3 regions of the Agromyces sp. Y782 genome follow, and region 2 is predicted to be linked to each of the others. Evidence: predicted binding sites of a transcription regulator. Region 2 holds the regulator's gene; each other region holds the start of a gene.
The links. The regulator LexA, encoded in region 2, represses DNA repair genes until DNA is damaged. The targets are predictions, from matches to a motif close to TCGAACANNTGTTCGA.
Positions count from the first base shown of each region.

Region 1: the regulator LexA is predicted to act here: its motif matches at 3,144-3,159, upstream of imuA' (DnaE2-dependent mutagenesis accessory factor ImuA').
Region 3: the regulator LexA is predicted to act here: its motif matches at 4,426-4,441, upstream of AC1C2S_RS16890 (DUF6504 family protein).

Region 1 covers NZ_JCAIUG010000002.1:829,263-835,465, reverse strand. Annotated here, with positions in the region: gene AC1C2S_RS18090 (family 78 glycoside hydrolase catalytic domain) at 1-2,682, opposite strand, end outside; gene imuA' (DnaE2-dependent mutagenesis accessory factor ImuA') at 3,176-3,907, shown strand; gene AC1C2S_RS18080 (DNA polymerase Y family protein) at 3,907-5,460, shown strand; gene AC1C2S_RS18075 (error-prone DNA polymerase) at 5,477-6,203, shown strand, end outside.
Region 2 covers NZ_JCAIUG010000001.1:33,817-40,019, forward strand. Annotated here, with positions in the region: gene hisH (imidazole glycerol phosphate synthase subunit HisH) at 1-71, opposite strand, end outside; gene hisB (imidazoleglycerol-phosphate dehydratase HisB) at 68-682, opposite strand; gene AC1C2S_RS00170 (histidinol-phosphate transaminase) at 679-1,770, opposite strand; gene AC1C2S_RS00175 (LysM peptidoglycan-binding domain-containing protein) at 1,856-2,257, opposite strand; gene lexA (transcriptional repressor LexA) at 2,527-3,204, shown strand; gene AC1C2S_RS00185 (alpha/beta fold hydrolase) at 3,254-4,147, opposite strand; gene metE (5-methyltetrahydropteroyltriglutamate--homocysteine S-methyltransferase) at 4,161-6,203, opposite strand, start outside.
Region 3 covers NZ_JCAIUG010000002.1:576,447-582,649, forward strand. Annotated here, with positions in the region: gene AC1C2S_RS16865 (ATP-dependent Clp protease proteolytic subunit) at 1-17, shown strand, start outside; gene AC1C2S_RS16870 (ATP-dependent Clp protease proteolytic subunit) at 45-713, shown strand; gene AC1C2S_RS16875 (AAA family ATPase) at 723-1,481, shown strand; gene clpX (ATP-dependent Clp protease ATP-binding subunit ClpX) at 1,595-2,869, shown strand; gene AC1C2S_RS16885 (benzoate/H(+) symporter BenE family transporter) at 2,896-4,074, shown strand; gene AC1C2S_RS16890 (DUF6504 family protein) at 4,126-4,410, opposite strand; gene sepH (septation protein SepH) at 4,516-5,586, opposite strand; gene AC1C2S_RS16900 (DUF4193 domain-containing protein) at 5,781-6,074, shown strand; gene AC1C2S_RS16905 (DUF3093 domain-containing protein) at 6,093-6,203, opposite strand, start outside.

The DNA.
Region 1 (6,203 bases), on a different contig from region 2:
GGTGTCCCAGTTCCCGGTCTCGCTCAAGGCATTCATGAGCCAGGGAGTGCCGAGAAATCCGGTGGAGAGGTGATAGCCGCGAGACGCGATGTTGGCGACCAGTTTCTCGCCGGCCGCTGCGCGGAGCTCTGCCGGCACCAGGTCCATGCCCAGCGCCAACGCGTACGCCGTCTGGCTGCCGCTCGTGACGGTGCCGTCCGGCGCGACAAATTTCTCGACGAAGACGGCCGTCGCCTCCTCGGCGATGGCGCCGAAGCGTTCGGCATCCGCGGTCTCGCCGATCGCCGCCGCCATCTTGCTCATGAGTCGCGCGTCGTACGCGTAGTAGGCGGTGCCGAGCACCTCAGCGGGAGTGGCATCGGCCAGGTTGAGCCAGTCGCCGTACGGCCCGTCCACCCGGATGTAGTCGGGGAAGTTGGTCTCGAGGAACCCGAAGAATCCGAGCATCGACTCGTAGTTCTCCGAGATGACCTCGGTGTCGCCGTAACTTCTCCACGCCGTCCACGGAATGGTCACGGCGCCGTCCGACCAGCCGGTGCCGCTGTCGAACGCGTCGTCGGGCATCGGCGTCCACTGCGGGATCTCGCCGTCGTCCTTCTGCTTGTCGCGCACATCCTTCATGAACTTCTTGATGAACTCGAGCGAGTCCATGTTGAAGGTCGCCGTGCTCACGAACGCATTGAGATCACCCGTGTAGCCGAGCCGCTCGTCGCGCGCAGGCGTGTCGGTGGGCACCGAGATGAAGTTGCCTCGCTGCCCCCAGACGATATTCCTCTGCAACTGATTCAACATCGGGTCGGATGTCTCGAAGGCACCGGTCTGCTCGAGATCCGAGGAGAAGACCTGGCCGACGACGTCGACGAGCGCGGGGGGCGAGGACACGCCGCTGATCTCGACGTACCGGAAGCCGTGCTGCGTGAAGCGCGGCATGTAGGTGATGGTGCCGTCGGCGCCGAAGGTGTAGTGATCGGTCGCCTTCGCCGCACGCAGGTTGGCGGTGTAGAGACTCCCGTCGGCGCTGAGCACCTCACCGTGACGGATGGTCGCGTGCTGGCCGGCCACGCCGGTCAGGGTCACCTTCGCCACACCCGCCATATTCTGGCCGAGGTCGTAGATGTAGCTGCCTGCTGGAGCCTCGGTCTGCGCGACGGCCGGCAATTCGTGTGTGATGCGAACGGGTTCGTCGGTCTGCGGCCGCAGGTACTGGATCGCGGCGGAGTCGAGCACCGAGGCATCCGACCATGAAGAATCGTCGAAACCGGGCTGGTTCCAGCCGTCCTGGAGCCGGTTGGCGTCGTAGCTCTCGCCCATGAGCAGGTCGGCGCTGACGAACGGTCCGGGAGCCGTTGTCCAGCTGGAGTCGGTGCCGATGACCTGTTCCGTGCCGTCGGTGTAGTGGATGACGAGTTTGGCGATGACCCCGGGCTGCGAGCCGTAGCGGTTGGCGCCGAGCCAGGCGATGTGGCCGGAGTACCAGCCGGGAGCGACCATGGCCCCGATGGCGTTGTCGCCGCTCGCGATCAGCTCGGTGACGTCATAGCTCTGATACTGGATGCGTTGCGCGTAGTCGGTCCATCCGGGAGCCTCCTGCTGATCGCCGACCTTCTGCCCGTTGAGTGAGAGTTCGTAGAGCCCCAGAGCGGATGCATAGACGCGCGCGCTGGCGATCGCCCTGCCGTCTCGGGTGGGGAAGCTCTTGCGCAGGATCGGCAGGCTCGGCTTCCAGAGGGCCTCGACCGTGCCCGAGACGTGAAGACCGCCGTTCTCTCCGCGGAGGAGCTCGCCGACGCCGAACGGGTTGTCGCCGGAGTCGAAGCGCGATTCGTACATGGTCTCGGTCGGCGAATTGACGGTGATCGAGTGGAAGACGACGTCGTCGTGCGAAGAGTCGTGCAGGCGCACTCCGACGTATCCGCCGGAGTGCGAGGTGTCGGTGCGCACGTCGACGACGACGCCGTTGATCGTCGTCGTGATGGTGGAGCCGCTGAGCTGGATCGACATCGTCGCGCGGTGGGCGAGCACATCGGCGGCGAGGCCGACCTCGGTGAGATCGATCTCGTCAAGGACGGAATAGCTGCCCTCCACCCGGTTGTGCGGGCGCAGTTTCGGGTGGCCCGGCTCCGTGTCGTTCAGCTGCCACATGTAGGCGTTGCCCGTGTCCGTGGAGCTTCGCAGGTAGAGGCCGAAGCCGGTTCCGGGTTGGGCCGTGAAGTCGACGTTGACGGTGTAGTCGCGCCACGCCGCGGCCTGAGCGGTCGCGTCCGCACCGATCCAATCGCTCTGCCACTCGTCGTTGCTCAGCATCGCGGTCTCGAACGAGCCCGGCTCAGACCAGTCGGACTCATTGGAGCGGTTATCCCAGACCTTCACCTGCCAGACGTAGCGGGTCTCAGACACCAGGTCCGGACCGCCGTACTGCACACCCAGCTGCTGGTCGGAGTCGACTCGGCCGGCGTTCCAGACATCCGCTGATTCGAGCTGATTCTCAGAGCTCGCCACCCTGATCTGGTACGCCGTCTGGGTGACGCCTCGCTCGGTCGAGTGGAGCTGCCAACTCAGCAGCGGCGCCGCGCCCTCGATGCCGAGCGGATCGACCAGGCTGTTGGCTTTCAAGTCAGATGCCGTGAGCGCCGGAGCATCAGCTGCGCTCGCTCCCGCAACCGGCACGAGAATGCCTGCCACAGTGAAACCGATCGCGATCAGCAACACGCCGATCCCACGAACACGAGCGCGTGGCTGAGTGGATTCATGCATCGTTGCTGGAGCTCCAATCGTCATTGATCGGCCGTGAACAGCTGAAGGATCATTGAATCGATTCAGCGCGCCGCCGTCGAAACACTTTCATAGGGATTGGACCCACGTCAAGTGTTCGCACAACCGGTCCAAACATTCGGAGCCTCAGCCGTCAATGAGGCGTGAGTCGTAGATTCCTACGAATTCCCGCGCATCGCCCCCGCTTTCGCACATCGAAGATGCGGGTGTGGCTGCGCTCATTCGTACCCTGAATGGAGGCATTCGCGGAAGAATTCGAGAACGCCCTGCCCATGGCATAATGCGGCCTACCCCGGGGCGTGAACAATGCGGGCACTCATGAGAGCGAACACCAACACCCCAGGACAGTCGGCACTGCCGACTTGCTAGTTTCGAACATGTGTTCGAAACTAGGTGAGTGACCATGACCGCTCCCCTCGCCCCGGCTGAAGTGCCCTCGCGCGTCGAGGAGCTGCAGGCCCGCATCCGCGGGATGCAGGCCACGCGGCTCGACTCCAAGACGGTGCCTACACATCCGGCCCTCGAACAGGTGCTGCCGGGCGGCAGCCTGCGCGAGGGCACGGTCGTCACCGTCGAGGGCTCCACGACCCTGCTCATGGCCCTCCTCGCCGGCCCCTCGGCGAGCGGGCGCTGGGTTGCCGTCGCCGGCATGCCGGAGTTCGGCGTCGAGGCGGCCGCACGGTTCGGCATCGACCTCGACCGACTCGTGCTCGTGCCCGACCCGGGGCGGCAGTGGCTCGCCGTGGTCGGCGCGCTCGCCGACGTGATTCCCGTGGTCGCCGTGCGACCGGCCGGTCGGGTCGCCCCCGCCGAGTCGTCACGGCTGACGGCGCGGCTCAGGCAGCGCGGCACCGTGCTGCTCGTCGCGGGCGAATGGCCGGGCAGCGACGCGAGCCTCGGGGTCGAGACGAGCGAGTGGCACGGGCTCGAGCTGGGGCACGGGCATCTCAGCGACCGCGACGTCGTCGTCACGGCCGGCGGGCGCGGGGAGTTCGGCCGGCGTGCACGCTCGCGGCTCCGACTGCCGGGGCGTTCCCTCGAGTTCCAGGCGGCCGCCGACGATGAGACGCCCCGGGCACCGGTGCGCCTCGACGTGCCGGTGCGCCTCGATGAATACGTGCGGCGGGCCGTCTGATGATCGTCGACCCCGGCCGCACGATCGTGCTCTGGTGTGCCGACTGGCCCGTGTTCGCGGCCTGTCGCGAACACGGGATCGACCCGGCTTCCCCCATCGCCCTCACCGAAGGAGGGCAGGTCTTCGCCTGCTCGGCGGCCGCCCGCAGCGACGGTGTCGTTCGCGGATTGAAGATTCGCGAAGCCCAGTACCGCTCCCCCGCGCTCACGCTGCTCGACTACGACGCCTCGCTCGATGTGCGGGTCTTCGAACCGGTCGTGCGACGTGTCGAAGAGACGGTGCCTGGCGTGCAGCTCATCCGCCCGGGCACGCTCGCGATGCGGGCACGCGGCCCCGCCCGCTACTACGGCGGCGAGGATGCCGCGGCGCAGGCGCTCCTCGACACCGTCGCCGCACTCGGAGTGCCGGGGGCCAGGGTGGGCGTCGCCGACGGCCCCTTCGCGGCCGAGCAGGCCGCGCGGGCGACCGGCGAGTCTCCCGTGGGCATCGTCGCGCCCGGGACATCCGCTGCGTTCATTTCTCCGCTGCCCGTGAGCCTCGTCGTCGATGCGCGCACGTCGACCCTGCTCAACCGGCTCGGCGTTCGCACCCTCGGCGAGTTCGCAGCGCTACCCGAGGCCGATGTGCGGCGTCGCTTCGGCGCGGCGGGCGCGTTCGCACACGACCGGGCGTCGGGGCGCGAGCAGGCCAGGGTGCTCGCACGCACACCGCCGCCCGAGTTCGAGGTAGCGCAGGAGTTCGAGCCGCCGCTCGATCGCATCGACCAGCTCGCCTTCGCCTTCCGGGTGCATGCCTCCGAGTTCATCGAACGCATGCGGGCGAAGCGACTCGTGTGCACCGGCATCCGCGTCGAGATCGACGACGAAGGCGGCGGGCACTCGAGCCGAAGCTGGCTGCACCCACGCTGGTTCACACCCGCCGACGTCGTCGACCGGGTGCGCTGGCAGCTGCAGGGCGCGGGCACCGCCGACAGCGGACTCGCCTCGCCCATCGTGCGGCTACGCGTCGTGCCCGAACGCATCGACTCGACCGGCAACCACGAAGAGGGGCTCTGGGGCGGCGGACCCGACGAGCGCGTGCACCATGGACTCACCCGGGTGCAGAGCATGCTCGGCCACGATGCGGTCGTGACCGCGTCGGTCGGTGGTGGCCGCATGCTCGCCGACCGGCACGTGCTCGTGCCGTGGGGCGACCGGGTTCCCGAGCGCACGGGCGAGCAGACGGCGGCGCCGTGGCCCGGCAGCCTGCCCGCTCTCGCGCCCGCGAGCGTCTTCCGTGAGCGGCTGCCGATCGGGCTGCTCGACGCCAGCGGCTCCCCGGTCACGATCGACGCCCGTGGGGCGATCTCGGCGAACCCCGAACGCTTCGCGCTCGCCGGCGGCGTCGCCGCCCCTGTGCGGGCCTGGGCGGGGCCCTGGCCGGTCGTCGAGCGCTGGTGGGATGCCGAGCACGCCAAACGTGTGCACCGCTTCCAGATCGTCGACGACGACGGCTGCGCGTGGCTGCTCGTACGCGACGAAGCAGGCTGGTGGGCCGAAGCGAGGTACGACTGATGGGTGGTGGTCCCTGATGGGGTGGAACAACCCGGGCATCCCGTGGTCGGAGCTCGAGCGCAAGCTCTCCGATGCGCGTCGGCCGGGTGCGCCCAAGCTCATCGTCGACGGCGGCGACAGTCCGGCGTGGAGCCGCAAGCGGCATCCGTATCGCCCTGCAACCGACCTCGAGGCGCCGGCCGGGCCGGTCGTGCCCTACGCCGAGCTGCACGCGCACTCGAACTTCAGCTTCCTCGACGGCGCCTCATCACCCGAGCAACTGGTCGAAGAGGCGCATCGGCTGGGGCTCACGGGGCTCGCCATCACCGACCACGACGGCTTCTACGGCATCGTGCACTTCGCCGAGGCCGCCGAGAGCTTCCCCGAGCTGCAGACGGTCTTCGGCGCCGAGCTCTCGCTCGGCCTGCAGGGCCCGCAGAACGGCTTCGCCGACCCCGAAGGCGAACATCTGCTCGTGCTCGCCAGACGCGAAGCCGGCTATCACCGCCTCGCCGGCGCGATCACCGCCGGTCAGCTCGCCGGCGGCGAGAAGGGGCGACCGGTGTACTCCCTCGAAGAGCTCGCCGAACGGGCGGCCGGTGAGTGGATCGTGCCGACCGGATGCCGCAAAGGCGCGGTGCGTCGTGCACTCGCCGAGGGCGGGGCGGATGCCGCGGCGCGCGAGCTCGATCGCCTCACCGCGCTCTTCGGCCGTGAGAACGTCGTGGTCGAGCTCTTCGACCACGGGCATCCGTTCGATCAGC
Region 2 (6,203 bases):
AGCGCCTTCGCGGCAGAGTGCACGTTGCCCGAGCCGTAGTCGAGCACGACGACGCGCCGGGTGCGGCTCACAAAGCGCCCTTCGTCGACGGAACGCCGGACACGAGCGGGTCGAACGACTTCGCCTGACGGAATGCCCGCGCGAACGCTTTGAATTCGGCTTCGGCGACGTGATGCGGGTCGCGGCCGCCGAGCACGGTAACGTGCACGGTCAGGCCCGCGTTGAACGCGATGGCCTCGAAGACGTGCCGCACCATCGAGCCGGTGAAGTGCCCGCCGATGAGGTGGTACTCGAACCCGGTGGGCTCTCCGGTGTGCACGAGGAACGGACGCCCCGAGATGTCGACGACCGCCTGTGCGAGCGCCTCATCGAGCGGCACGAGGGCATCGCCGTACCGCGAGATGCCGCGCTTGTCGCCGAGCGCCTGCTTGATGGCCTGCCCCAGCACGATGCCGACGTCTTCGACCGTGTGGTGCACGTCGATCTCGATATCGCCGCGTGCCCGCACGGTGAGGTCGGTGAGCGAGTGCTTCGCGAACGCCGTGAGCAGGTGGTCGTAGAACGGCACGCTCGTCTCGATGTCGCTCACGCCTGTGCCGTCGAGATCGATCGAGAGGTCGATGCTCGATTCACTCGTCTCGCGCTGGACCCGGGCGGTGCGCGGCGGTCTCGTTGCGGTCATGAGTCAATCCTATTCGGGGCCGAAACGGCGATCGCTTCGAGGAAGGCGGTGGTCTCGGCCTCAGTGCCGGCCGTGACGCGCAAGTGACCGGGGATGCCGATCTCGCGGATCAGGATGCCGCGCGCGAGCAACTGATCGAAGACCGCATGCGGGTCGTCGATCCCGCCGAAGAGCACGAAGTTCGAGCCGCTGCGATATGGGTGGAACCCGAGTCGAAGGAGCTCGACCGAGATGCGCTCGCGCTGGGTGCGTATCTCATCGACCATCGCGAGCATCTCGGTCGAGTGCGCCAGGGCGCCGAGCGCAGCCGCCTGAGTGAGCGCGGAGAGGTGGTACGGCAGTCGCACGAGCCGAAGTGCGTCGATGGCGGCCGGATCACCGGCGAGGTAGCCGACGCGGGCGCCGGCGAACGCGAACGCCTTGCTCATCGTGCGCGACACGAGCAGCCGGGGCCGCCCCGGCAGCAGCGTGAGCGCACTCGGGGTTCCGGGGTCGGCGAACTCGAAGTAGGCCTCATCGACGACGACGATGCCGCGCGCCGCGTCGACGACCGCCTCGATCGTCTCGAGTGAGAGCGGCGTACCCGTCGGGTTGTTCGGCGCGCAGAGCAGCACGATGTCGGGATCGTGCTCTCGCACCGCCGACACGGCCGTTTCGGGACTGAGTTCGAACTCGTCATCACGACCGGCGGTGAGCCACTCGGTGCCGGTGCCGGAGGCCAGCAGGCCGTACATCGAATACGTCGGCGCAAAGCCCAGCACGGTGCGGCCCGGCCCGCCGTAGGCCTGGAGGATGTGCTGGAGCACTTCGTTCGAACCGTTCGCAGCCCAGATCTGCGCCGGCTCGAGGCCATGGCGCAGATAGCGGGCGAATGCACGCCGCAACTCGGTGAACTCTCGATCGGGATAGCGATTGAGCGTGAGAATGGCGGCGGCGACACGGGCGACGACATCGTGTGCGACGTCTTCGGGAATCGGATGCGTGTTCTCGTTGACATTGAGCGCGACCGGAACTGCCTGCTGCGGAGCCCCGTACGGCGTGCGACCACGAAGGTCATCGCGGATGGGGAGGTCTTCGAGACTCGTCACCCTTCAATGCTAACGATGCGCACCGAGGTCATTCGGACGCGCCGTCATCGACCGGCGGAACCCCGACGCTTCAGACGGTCACGGGTCACGGAGCGGCGGGAAGCGCAAGGCGCTGACCGGGTTCGACCACCGCGTCATCGAGCCCGTTGAGCCGCATGATTTCGGCGATGATCTCTCGCACATCGGCCCCGGGGTCGATCGACTCGGCGATCTCCCAGAGCGAGTCGCCTTGCCCGACCGTCGTGTATTCGAACGACGCAGCCTCGAACGAGACGCCAGTGGATTCGACGTCGGCCGCGGCGCTGCCCGCGCCGATCACCGCAACGAATGCCCACACGACGAGCGGAACTGCGCCGAGCGACGTGAACACGATGCGGCCCCGTCGCGTCAGTCGGAGCCGCGTGCGCGCGGGAACAACCGACGCCGCCTCCTCTCGCTGAAGGGCACTTGGGGGCTGGAAGCCGGTCGTTGCGATCGCTGCACTCATGTCACACCTCCTGTAGGAGTCGCATCCGGCTCTCGGCCGGGAGAACCGGATGCGAAACTCTGTTCCGAACATACATTCGAATGACGAACAACGCAAGGGAAGACGCGGGGAATTCTGTCGAGCGGATTCCGCGACACACTCGAACAAATGTTTGCCGAGCGCGCGCGGGGCGGATACAGTTTCGAATATCTGGAAGAGAGTCGACCAGAGACCACCGACATCCGGCCGCGAGGCGGCCGCTACGAGGGGCGAAGACGTTGAGCACCGACATCGACGACGTGCAGGCGGCCGGCAGGCCACGCCGCCGAAAGAGCTTGAGCGCCAAGCAGATCTCGATCCTCGAGATGATCCAGCGCTCGGTCTCCAGCCGCGGCTACCCGCCGAGCATGCGCGAGATCGGCGACGACGTCGGGCTCTCCTCGCTCTCGAGTGTCACGCACCAGCTGAACCAGCTCGAGCTCGCCGGGTACCTCCGGCGCGACCCCAACCGCCCTCGAGCACTCGAGGTGCTCATCGAGCTGCCGGGCGTCACCGAGCGACCCGTCACCTCTTCCGACCCGATCCCGGTCGGCGACGCAGCGATGGTGCCGCTGGTCGGCCGCATCGCCGCGGGTGTGCCGATCACGGCCGAACAGCAGATCGACGAGGTGTTCCCGCTCCCCCGTCAACTGGTCGGCAAAGGCGAGCTGTTCATGCTGAAGGTCGTGGGCGACTCCATGATCGACGCCGCGATCTGCGACGGCGATTGGGTTGTGGTGCGCTCGCAGCGCACCGCAGAGAACGGTGAGATCGTCGCGGCGATGCTCGACGGCGAGGCCACCGTGAAGGTGTTCCGCCAGCGCGACGGCCACACCTGGCTGCTGCCGCGGAACAGCGCGTTCGAGCCCATCGTCGGCGACCATGCCGAGGTGCTCGGCAAGATCGTCGCGGTGCTCCGAGCAGTCTGACCGGGCAACCCCACCGGTCTGTCATGGAGCGGCCGGCGACGGCCGGTCGCTACGCCGCGGTCCGGACTGCGGCGAGACCGCTTCCGACCGTGGCAGGCGCCAGCGCGTTGAACCAGTCGAACACCGCATCCATGAACCCGGCGTGATCGTCACGAAACACGGTGTGCCCCGTTCCGCGCAGGGTCGCCACGGTCATGCCCTGTCCGCGAAGCTGCCGGGCGACCTTCGCCGTGATGAGCAGGCTCTTCTCCGCCAGGAGCACCAGAGTAGGGGCGACGAGGCGCACGGGCGGCACCAGCGGTCGCGTATCGGTGAAACCGAGGATGGTGCGCTTGTCCCAGTCTCGAAGCGTCGCGAGCTCGATCTCGACGTCGACCGCACTCCACTTCGGATTCATGCGCACCAGCGCCGACCGGCGCGGCCTCGGCGCTATCGCGAAGAATGCCTTGAACGCCCACCCCTTCACGCCCTTCGGGAAGGAGAAGGCCGGGTCGATGTAGATCGCCGCGCGAGGCGCGAGCCGATCTGCGACGAGGCTCGCCACCAGCCCGCCGAGCGAGTGGCCCATGACGAGATCGGGTGGGCCGTCGAGCACCGGCGTGAGCGTCTCGACGACGTCGCTCGCCCACGCGGCGGGCGAGTATTGCACGGCACGCGGGCTGCGTCCATGACCTGTCAGGTCGACGGCGAGCACCCGGAACCCCTGCGCCTCGAGCTCGGCAGTCACTCGGTGCCACGCGCGGGAATCGGACATGATGCCGTGGATGAGGACCGCGGTTCGCGAACCCCGGCCGGATTCGTGGACCGCAAGTTGCATACGACCAAAGTACGCGCTGCGCCTGTGCGTCGCCTCGACACCAGCCGAGCGTCGGCCGAGCACCAGCTGAGCCCCAGCCCTGCGTCGGCCGAACGCCAGCGGAGCGGATGTCGCGAGCCGCGGCATCCGCTCGCCCGTGCTACCCGGCGAGTACCGAGGCAGCGCGACCGGCCCGCACCGCACGGGTCGCCTCGACGATGTGCCGCAGCGACTCGACGGTCTCGTCGTAGCCGCGCGTCTTCAGACCGCAGTCGGGATTGACCCAGAGCCGGGTGGCGGGGATCGCGCCGGCTGCGCGTTCGAGGAGCGCCTGCACCTCGTCGACGCTCGGCACTCGTGGCGAGTGGATGTCGTAGACGCCCGGGCCGATGCCGTGGTCGAAGCCGCTCGTCTCGAGGTCGTCGACGACCTCCATACGGCTGCGGGCCGCTTCGATCGAAGTGACGTCGGCGTCGAGGTTCTTGATCGCATCGATCACGACGCCGAACTCCGAATAGCAGAGGTGCGTGTGCACCTGCGTCGCCGGAGCCGCACCGCCGGTCGAGAGGCGGAAGGCACCGACCGACCACTCGAGGTAGTCGGGCTGGTCGGCGCGCTTCAGCGGCAGCAGCTCTCGGAGTGCGGGCTCGTCGACCTGGATGACCCGGATACCGGCTGCCTCGAGATCGGCGATCTCGTCGCGCAGGGCGAGCGCAACCTGTCGCGCCGTGTCGCCGAGCGGCTGGTCGTCGCGCACGAACGACCAGGCGAGGATCGTGACGGGGCCGGTCAACATGCCCTTCATGGGCTGCTCGGTCAGCGACTGGGCGTACGCGGACCATTCGACCGTCATCGGCGCCGGCCGCGAGACATCACCCCAGAGGATCGAGGGACGCGTGCAGCGCGAGCCGTACGACTGCACCCAACCGTGCTTGGTGACCGCGAACCCGTCGAGGAGTTCGGCGAAGTACTGCACCATGTCGTTGCGCTCGGGTTCGCCGTGCACGAGCACGTCGAGCCCGAGGTCTTCCTGCAACCGCACGACGCGCTCGATCTCCTCGCGCATGAGCGAGGTGTACTCCTCACCCGTGAGCGTGCCGCCCACCAGGCCGGCGCGGGCGCGACGGATCTCGCCGGTCTGCGGGAACGACCCGATCGTCGTCGTCGGCAGCTCGGGCAGGCCGAGGGACGCCTGCGCCACAACACGCTCGTCGTAGCTCGCGCGAGCGAAGTCACTCTCAGTGAGCGACGCGACGCGGTCGCGTACGACCGGCACGCGCACACCCGGCGCACCGCCGCGATCGGCGAGGGCAGCGGATGCCGCGGCGAGCTCGCCCTCGATTGCGGCGCGCCCGCTCGCAAGTCCGCGACCGAGCGCGGCCACCTGGCCGACCTTCTGGTCGGCGAACGCGAGCCAGCCGACGAGTCGTGCATCGAGCGCATCCTCGTCGTCGACGTCGTGCGGCACGTGCAGCAACGAGGTGGAGGTGGAGACGGCGACGGTCGCGGTGAGGCGCTGAGCGGCCTCGAGCTGCTCGAATGCGGCGGCGAGGTCCCCGCGCCAGATGTTGTGCCCGTCGATGACGCCCGCGACCACGGTCTTCGCCGCGAGCGACTCGGCCGTCGCCGGGTCGAGCGACGCGGGCAGTACGCCGCGCACGAGGTCGAGGCCGATCGCATCCACCGGGGTGGCTGCGAGGGCGGACAGCGCGTCGTCGAGCGAGCCGTATGGTGCGGCGACGAAGATCGCCGGGCGGCGTTCGAGGGAGCCCAGCGCGTCGTAGGCCGCAGCGACGGATTCGAGCACCCGGTCGCGTGCGACATCGATGCTCTCGCTCACGAGGGCGGGCTCGTCGAGTTGCACCCATTCGGCACCTGCTTCGGCGAGCTCCTCGAGCAGCGCCGCGTAGACGGGCACGAGGTCGGCGAGCCGGTCGATCGGCTGGAAGCTCTCGGGAGCCCCGTCGGCCGCCTTCGCGAGCAGCAGGAACGTGACGGGGCCGACGATCACGGGCCGGGTCACGAAGCCGGCGGCCTTCGCCTCGGCGAATTCGGCGAGGATCCGCTCGGCGTGCAGGGAGAAGTCGGTGTCGGGGGCGATCTCGGGGACGAGGTAGTGATAGTTCGAGTCGAACCACTTGGTCATCTCGAGCGGAGCGTCGTCGCCGACACCGCGGGCGATCGTGAAGTACCCCGCGAGGTC
Region 3 (6,203 bases), on a different contig from region 2:
GCGGAACCCAGGCGTAGGCACTCGAGAGAAGAGAGAACGAGCGAATGAACATACCCGCTTTCGGTGGCACCGCCTTCAACGGCGTCCAAGCACCGGGCTCGCGCTACATCCTGCCGAGCTTCGAGGAGCGCACTGCCTACGGCTACAAGCGCCAAGACCCCTACGCCAAGCTCTTCGAGGACCGCATCATCTTCCTCGGCGTGCAGGTCGACGACGCATCCGCCGACGACATCATGGCGCAGCTCCTCGTGCTCGAGTCGATGGATCCCGACCGCGACATCATCCTCTACATCAACTCGCCCGGTGGCTCCTTCACTGCGATGACGGCGATCTACGACACGATGCAGTACATCCGTCCGCACATCCAGACGGTCGTACTCGGCCAGGCTGCGTCGGCAGCGGCGGTCATCGCCGCTGCAGGCACGCCCGGCAAGCGCCTGGCACTGCCGAATGCGCGCATCCTGATCCACCAGCCGGCGATGGGCGAGGCCGGGCACGGCCAGGCATCCGACATCGAGATCCAGGCGGCCGAGATCCTGCGCATGCGCGGATGGCTCGAAGAGACGCTCTCGCGTCACTCGAACCGCACGCAGGAGCAGGTCAACACCGACATCGACCGCGACAAGATCCTCTCCGCGGCCGAAGCCCTCGAGTACGGTCTCATCGACCAGGTGCTCACCTCGCGCAAGAGCCTCCCGGCGATCACGCGATAACCTCGCAGCGTGGTGAACGCGGCGGATGACTGGCTGAACGACAGCCGCGCCATCCGTCGCGTTTCGCTGTATTCGGATGCCGCGATCGACCGCGGTTCCTGGCCGGCGACGATTCCCGCGGTCGCCCAGCTCATCCGGGATGGCGGCATCGAGTTCGCGCCCGGGCTGACCTTCCTCGTCGGCGAGAACGGCAGCGGCAAGTCGACGCTGCTCGAGGGCATCGCGACGGCCTACGGGCTCCCACCAGAGGGCGGCAGCAACAACGGCGGGCGATCCACCAGACCGAGCGAATCGCCGCTCGGCGACTGGCTGCGAATCGAACGCAGTCCGTCGGCGCCGCGATGGGGCTTCTTCCTGCGGGCAGAGACGATGCACGGCTACTACAGCTACCTCGAGGCGCTGCCCGGCAGCCCCGACCAGCATCTGCATTCGATGAGCCACGGCGAGTCGTTCAACGACCTACTCGACAACAAGCTGAACCACTCGCAGTACCTGGCCGGCCTCGTCTGCCTCGACGAGCCAGAGGCGGCCCTCTCGTTCGCCTCCATCCTCAGCTGGATCGCCGGCCTCGACCGCATGGTGTCGCGCGGCACGCAAGTCATCTGCGCCACCCATTCGCCGATCCTCGCCTCGGTGCCGGGCGCCACGATCCTCGAACTGGGGGAGTGGGGCATCCGTGAGACCACCTGGGAGGAACTCGAGCTCGTCTCGCACTGGCGTCTGTACCTCGATGACCCGAAGCGGTATCTGCGTCACCTGCTCGACTGATGGCCGCAGTTCGCGACCGGCGAACTGCTGGGCGTGTCGAATCCGACCGGCTACCCTCGATCGGCCCGATCTCGGGCTAGGCTCGGAACAGACTCGTCGACAGGGAGGTTTCGATGGCACGCATCGGAGAGAGCGCCGACCTGCTCAAGTGTTCCTTCTGCGGAAAGAGCCAGAAGCAGGTGCAGCAGCTCATCGCCGGACCCGGCGTCTACATCTGCGACGAGTGCGTGGAGCTCTGCAACGAAATCATCGAGGAGCGGCTCGCCGAAGCCGGCGAGACCGAGGCGGGCGAGTTCGAGCTGCCGAAGCCCAAAGAGATCTTCGGATTCCTCGAGGAGTACGTCATCGGTCAAGAGGCCGCGAAGAAGGCGCTCGCCGTTGCGGTCTACAACCACTACAAGCGCGTTCGCGCACGCACGACGCTGACGTCGGCAGATGCGCGCGACGACGTGGAGCTGGCGAAGTCCAACATCCTGCTGATCGGCCCGACGGGCTGCGGAAAGACCTACCTCGCGCAGACCTTGGCCAAGCAGCTGAACGTGCCGTTCGCCGTGGCCGACGCCACCGCGCTCACCGAGGCGGGGTACGTCGGTGAAGACGTCGAGAACATCCTGCTGAAGCTCATCCAGGCCGCCGACTTCGATGTGAAGCGCGCTGAGACCGGCATCATCTACATCGACGAGGTCGACAAGATCGCGCGAAAGGCCGAGAACCCGTCGATCACGAGGGACGTCTCGGGTGAGGGCGTGCAGCAGGCGCTCCTGAAGATCCTCGAGGGCACCGTCGCATCGGTGCCGCCGCAGGGCGGGCGCAAGCACCCGCACCAGGAGTTCATCCAGATCGACACGACGAACGTGCTCTTCATCGTGGCCGGAGCGTTCGCGGGCCTCGAAGACATCATCTCCTCGCGGGCGGGCAAGCGCGGCATCGGGTTCGGTGCCCCGTTGCACAACAAAGAAGACGAAGCCGACATCTTCAGCGAGGTGCTGCCCGAAGATCTCCACAAGTTCGGCCTGATCCCCGAGTTCATCGGCCGGCTCCCGGTCGTGGCGACCGTCACGCCGCTCGACCGCGAGGCGCTCATGCAGATCCTCACGGTGCCGAAGAACGCGCTCGTGCGGCAGTACCAGCGCATGTTCGAGCTCGACGGCGTCGAACTCGACTTCGAAGAGGAGGCGTTGCAGGCGATCGCCGACCTCGCCGTGCTTCGACAGACCGGTGCACGCGGCCTTCGCGCGATCATGGAGGAGGTGCTCGGACCGATCATGTTCGAGGTGCCCTCTTCGACAGGTGTCGCCCGGGTCGTCGTCACCAAGGCCGCGGTGCTCGACAATGCCGCCCCCACGATCGTGCAGCACAAGCCGCGTCGCGCTGAGAAGTCGGCGTAGAACTCGTTCGAGAGCGAGCACCGGACATCTTCCAAACCGTCGTCGCGGGCGTCATCGCGGCCATCACCGGGTTCGCGAGCTCCTTCGCCCTGGTGATCGCAGGACTCCTCGCCGTCGGCGCGAGCGAGACGCAGGCAGCTTCAGGCCTGTTCGCGCTGTGCATTGCGACCGGCGTCACGTGCATCCTTCTGCCGGTCATCACCCGGATGCCGGTCTCGTTCGCGTGGTCGACACCCGGTGCGGCGCTGCTCGTCGCGGCGGCCGCGACCACCCAGCAATTCGCGGCGGCGATCGGTGCCTTCATCGTCTGCGGTGTGCTCATCGTGCTCTCGGGCCTGTGGCCTGCGCTCGGGCGCGCGATCACGAGCATCCCGAAGCCGATCGCGAGCGCGATGCTCGCCGGCATCCTCTTTCCGATCTGCGTCGCGCCGGTGTTCGCGGCCGTCGAGCAGCCGGCGATCGCCCTTCCGATGATCCTCGTCTGGTTGCTGCTCGCTCGCCTCGCGCCTCGCTGGGCCGTTCCGGCGGCGATGCTCGTGGCGGTGATCGGCATCGCAGTGATCGCGGGTCCGGCCGTGCTCGGCAGTGAAGCCGTGCGGCCGCAGCTCGAGTTCGTCGCACCGGTCTTCGACCCATTCGTCATCGTGAGTCTCGGCCTGCCCCTCTTCATCGTGACCATGGCGGGCCAGAACGTGCCGGGGTTCGCGGTGATGTCGACGTTCGGCTATCGCCTCGCTCCCAGGCAGGTTCTCGTCACCTCAGGCGCCGCATCCGTGGCCGCGGCCTTCGCGGGCGGCCACGCGATCAACCTCGCGGCGATCACCGCTGCGATCATGGCGAGCCCCGAGTCGAATCCCGACGCCGGGCGCCGCTGGGTCGCCACGCTCACTTCGGGGGTCGTTTACCTCGTGTTCGGAGCAGGGGCGGGGCTCGCTGCCGCGGTCGTGCAGGCCTCACCGCCGATCATCATCACGGCGGTTGCCGGACTCGCGCTGCTCGGCGCCCTGGTCACGTCCGTCACGGGCGCGCTCGAAGCTCCGGGGCAGCGCATCACCGCGATCGGCACATTCCTGGTGACGGCGTCGGGCGTTGCGGTCGTCGGGATCGGCTCGGCTTTCTGGGGCCTCGTGGTGGGTGGAATCCTCATGCTCTGGTTGCGTCCGCGCGTCCGCGACCGGAGCGCGAAGGCCAGCGAAGCCCGCTGAACAGCCCGGTGGGGGTTCTGACGCCCTGAAGGCGGCTATGCCACGCGGTGCTCAATCGAACACGCGCACGAGCTCCCAGCGGCGCTCGTGGCGGCGTACATCGAAGACGTGGGTCTCGCCGTCGTCGGCAGTGGCCTGGAAACGCCAGCCTGCGATCTGCAGCGGCGGTCTGCCTGGTGAGACATCGTGTGCCGCGACGGGTGACCACCAGTCGCACGGGCCCACGAGCGTCGTCGGAGTGTCCGTCACGCGGAAGCGACGTGAGCGCCACACGAGTCGCTCGGGGCGGCCGTCGTCGTTCGTCCATACCTCGACGAACTCGTGAACGAGCGACATGGGCACCTCACCGAATCGAATGTATGTTCGATGGTAGCACCGCGCTCGAGCGCACGAAACGCCGCCGAGCATCTGCCCGGCGGCGTTCCTCAGCTCAGTCGGCGATCAGGCGAGATCGTCGTCGGTGCGCGCGCCGAAGACGATCTCATCCCAGCTCGGCATCGAAGCACGCCCCTTCTTGGAAGCGCCCCGTGCGCCGGCCGGGCCGGTGGAGGCTTTGCCGCCCCAAATGCTCCGAGCGGCCGTGCCGGGCTTCTCTTCGACCGGTTGCTCGGGCGGGGGTACTGGTTCCTGCATCACAGCCGGGGTGACCGGTGTCGGCGGCTGCTCTTGCCCGTTTCCGGCAGCCTCCCGCTCGCCGCGCCGTCGCCGGAGCGCCTCGAGCAGGTCTGCTGTCTCGCCGAGCGTCTGCTTCGGTTCATCCGCTCGTTTGATCGCAGCACGCGACGCTGCAGGGCTCGACGTCTGCGGCGAGCGCGAGTACGGGAGCGGTTCGAGATGCGGGGCGGTGTCGAATTCGCCGTGCTCGGGCTCTTCGAAGGTGAAGGCGCCGCTGTCGAAGCGCGACTCGTCGGAGTCGGCAGCGACGACGCGCAGGCGCGGGATCAGCCCGCCCTTCATCTCGCCCTGCTGCGAGAGTGTGATCGCTTCGGAGTTCAGCGGTTGCAGCGATTGCTTGCGGGGCTCGAAGCCCCAGCGTGCGTCGTGGTCGATCGTCTCGGCAGTGAACTCGAGCTTGATGATCCAGCCGCGCTCCTCGTCTTTCCAGCTCGCCCAGCGTTCACCATGGGCGCTGAGCTGGGCGAGTCGGTCACGGATGACTCCGCCGAACGACGGCGGCTCGTCGGCCGGGTCGACCTCGATCGAGACGTGCACCGGCACCGCGAGTGCCGAGGTGACCATGTGTTCGCGCTCGGCGAGCACGGGGCCTTCGAAGCGGCGGATGTAGTCGAGGGATGCGCCGGTGACCTGAGCGACCTCTTCGGCCGACATGCCCGACCTGATGTGGGCCTGCACTTCGCGCGGCGAAGGTTTGGGCCCGGTGTGCTGTTCGGGTTGCGCCTGCCGGATACGAGATTGCAGTACTTCGTCGATCTCGATCCGGAAGCGCGCGCCATCGTCGGATGCGGCGAGCAATGCGCCGTTCTCGACTCCGATTACCTTGAGTTCCTGCATCGCGACAAGCCCTTCCGTGCCTTCGTCTCCGCCCAAGGATGCCACGTCGGGATGTGTGCTCGTGGGAATACCCCGGGCGCGGCGGAAGTTGAGCACGAAGGACCTGGGAAAACCCACACAAGTGGTTTGCTAACGCAACCGATTTGATGCAGACTATGGCCGCCGAATCTTCGGCGATGAGGAAATGGATGGGAATGGCAACGGATTACGACGCACCGAGGAAGACCGAAGACGACTCTGAGTCGATCGAGGCCCTCAAGGAGCGCGTCCCCGACAAGATGTCGGGCGTAGTGGATGTCGAAGACGCCGATAACCCCGGCGGGTTCGACCTCGCTGGTGCCGATCTCTCCGACGTCGAACTCGACGTGGTGGTGCTTCCGCCGCAAGCTGACGAGTTCACCTGTGTGAACTGCTTCCTGGTGAAGCATCGTTCACAGATCGACCACGAGACGAAGCTCGGGCCGATCTGCTTGGAGTGCGCGTCCTAGACGCTCGGCTCAGTACGCTCAGGGCCGTCGTGATCCATTGATCGCGGCGGCCAGTTCTTTCGGATGACGCGTCGAGATCAGCCAGTAGGGCGTGGGGTCCGACTCGTCGGTGACGGGAACCCGCACGAC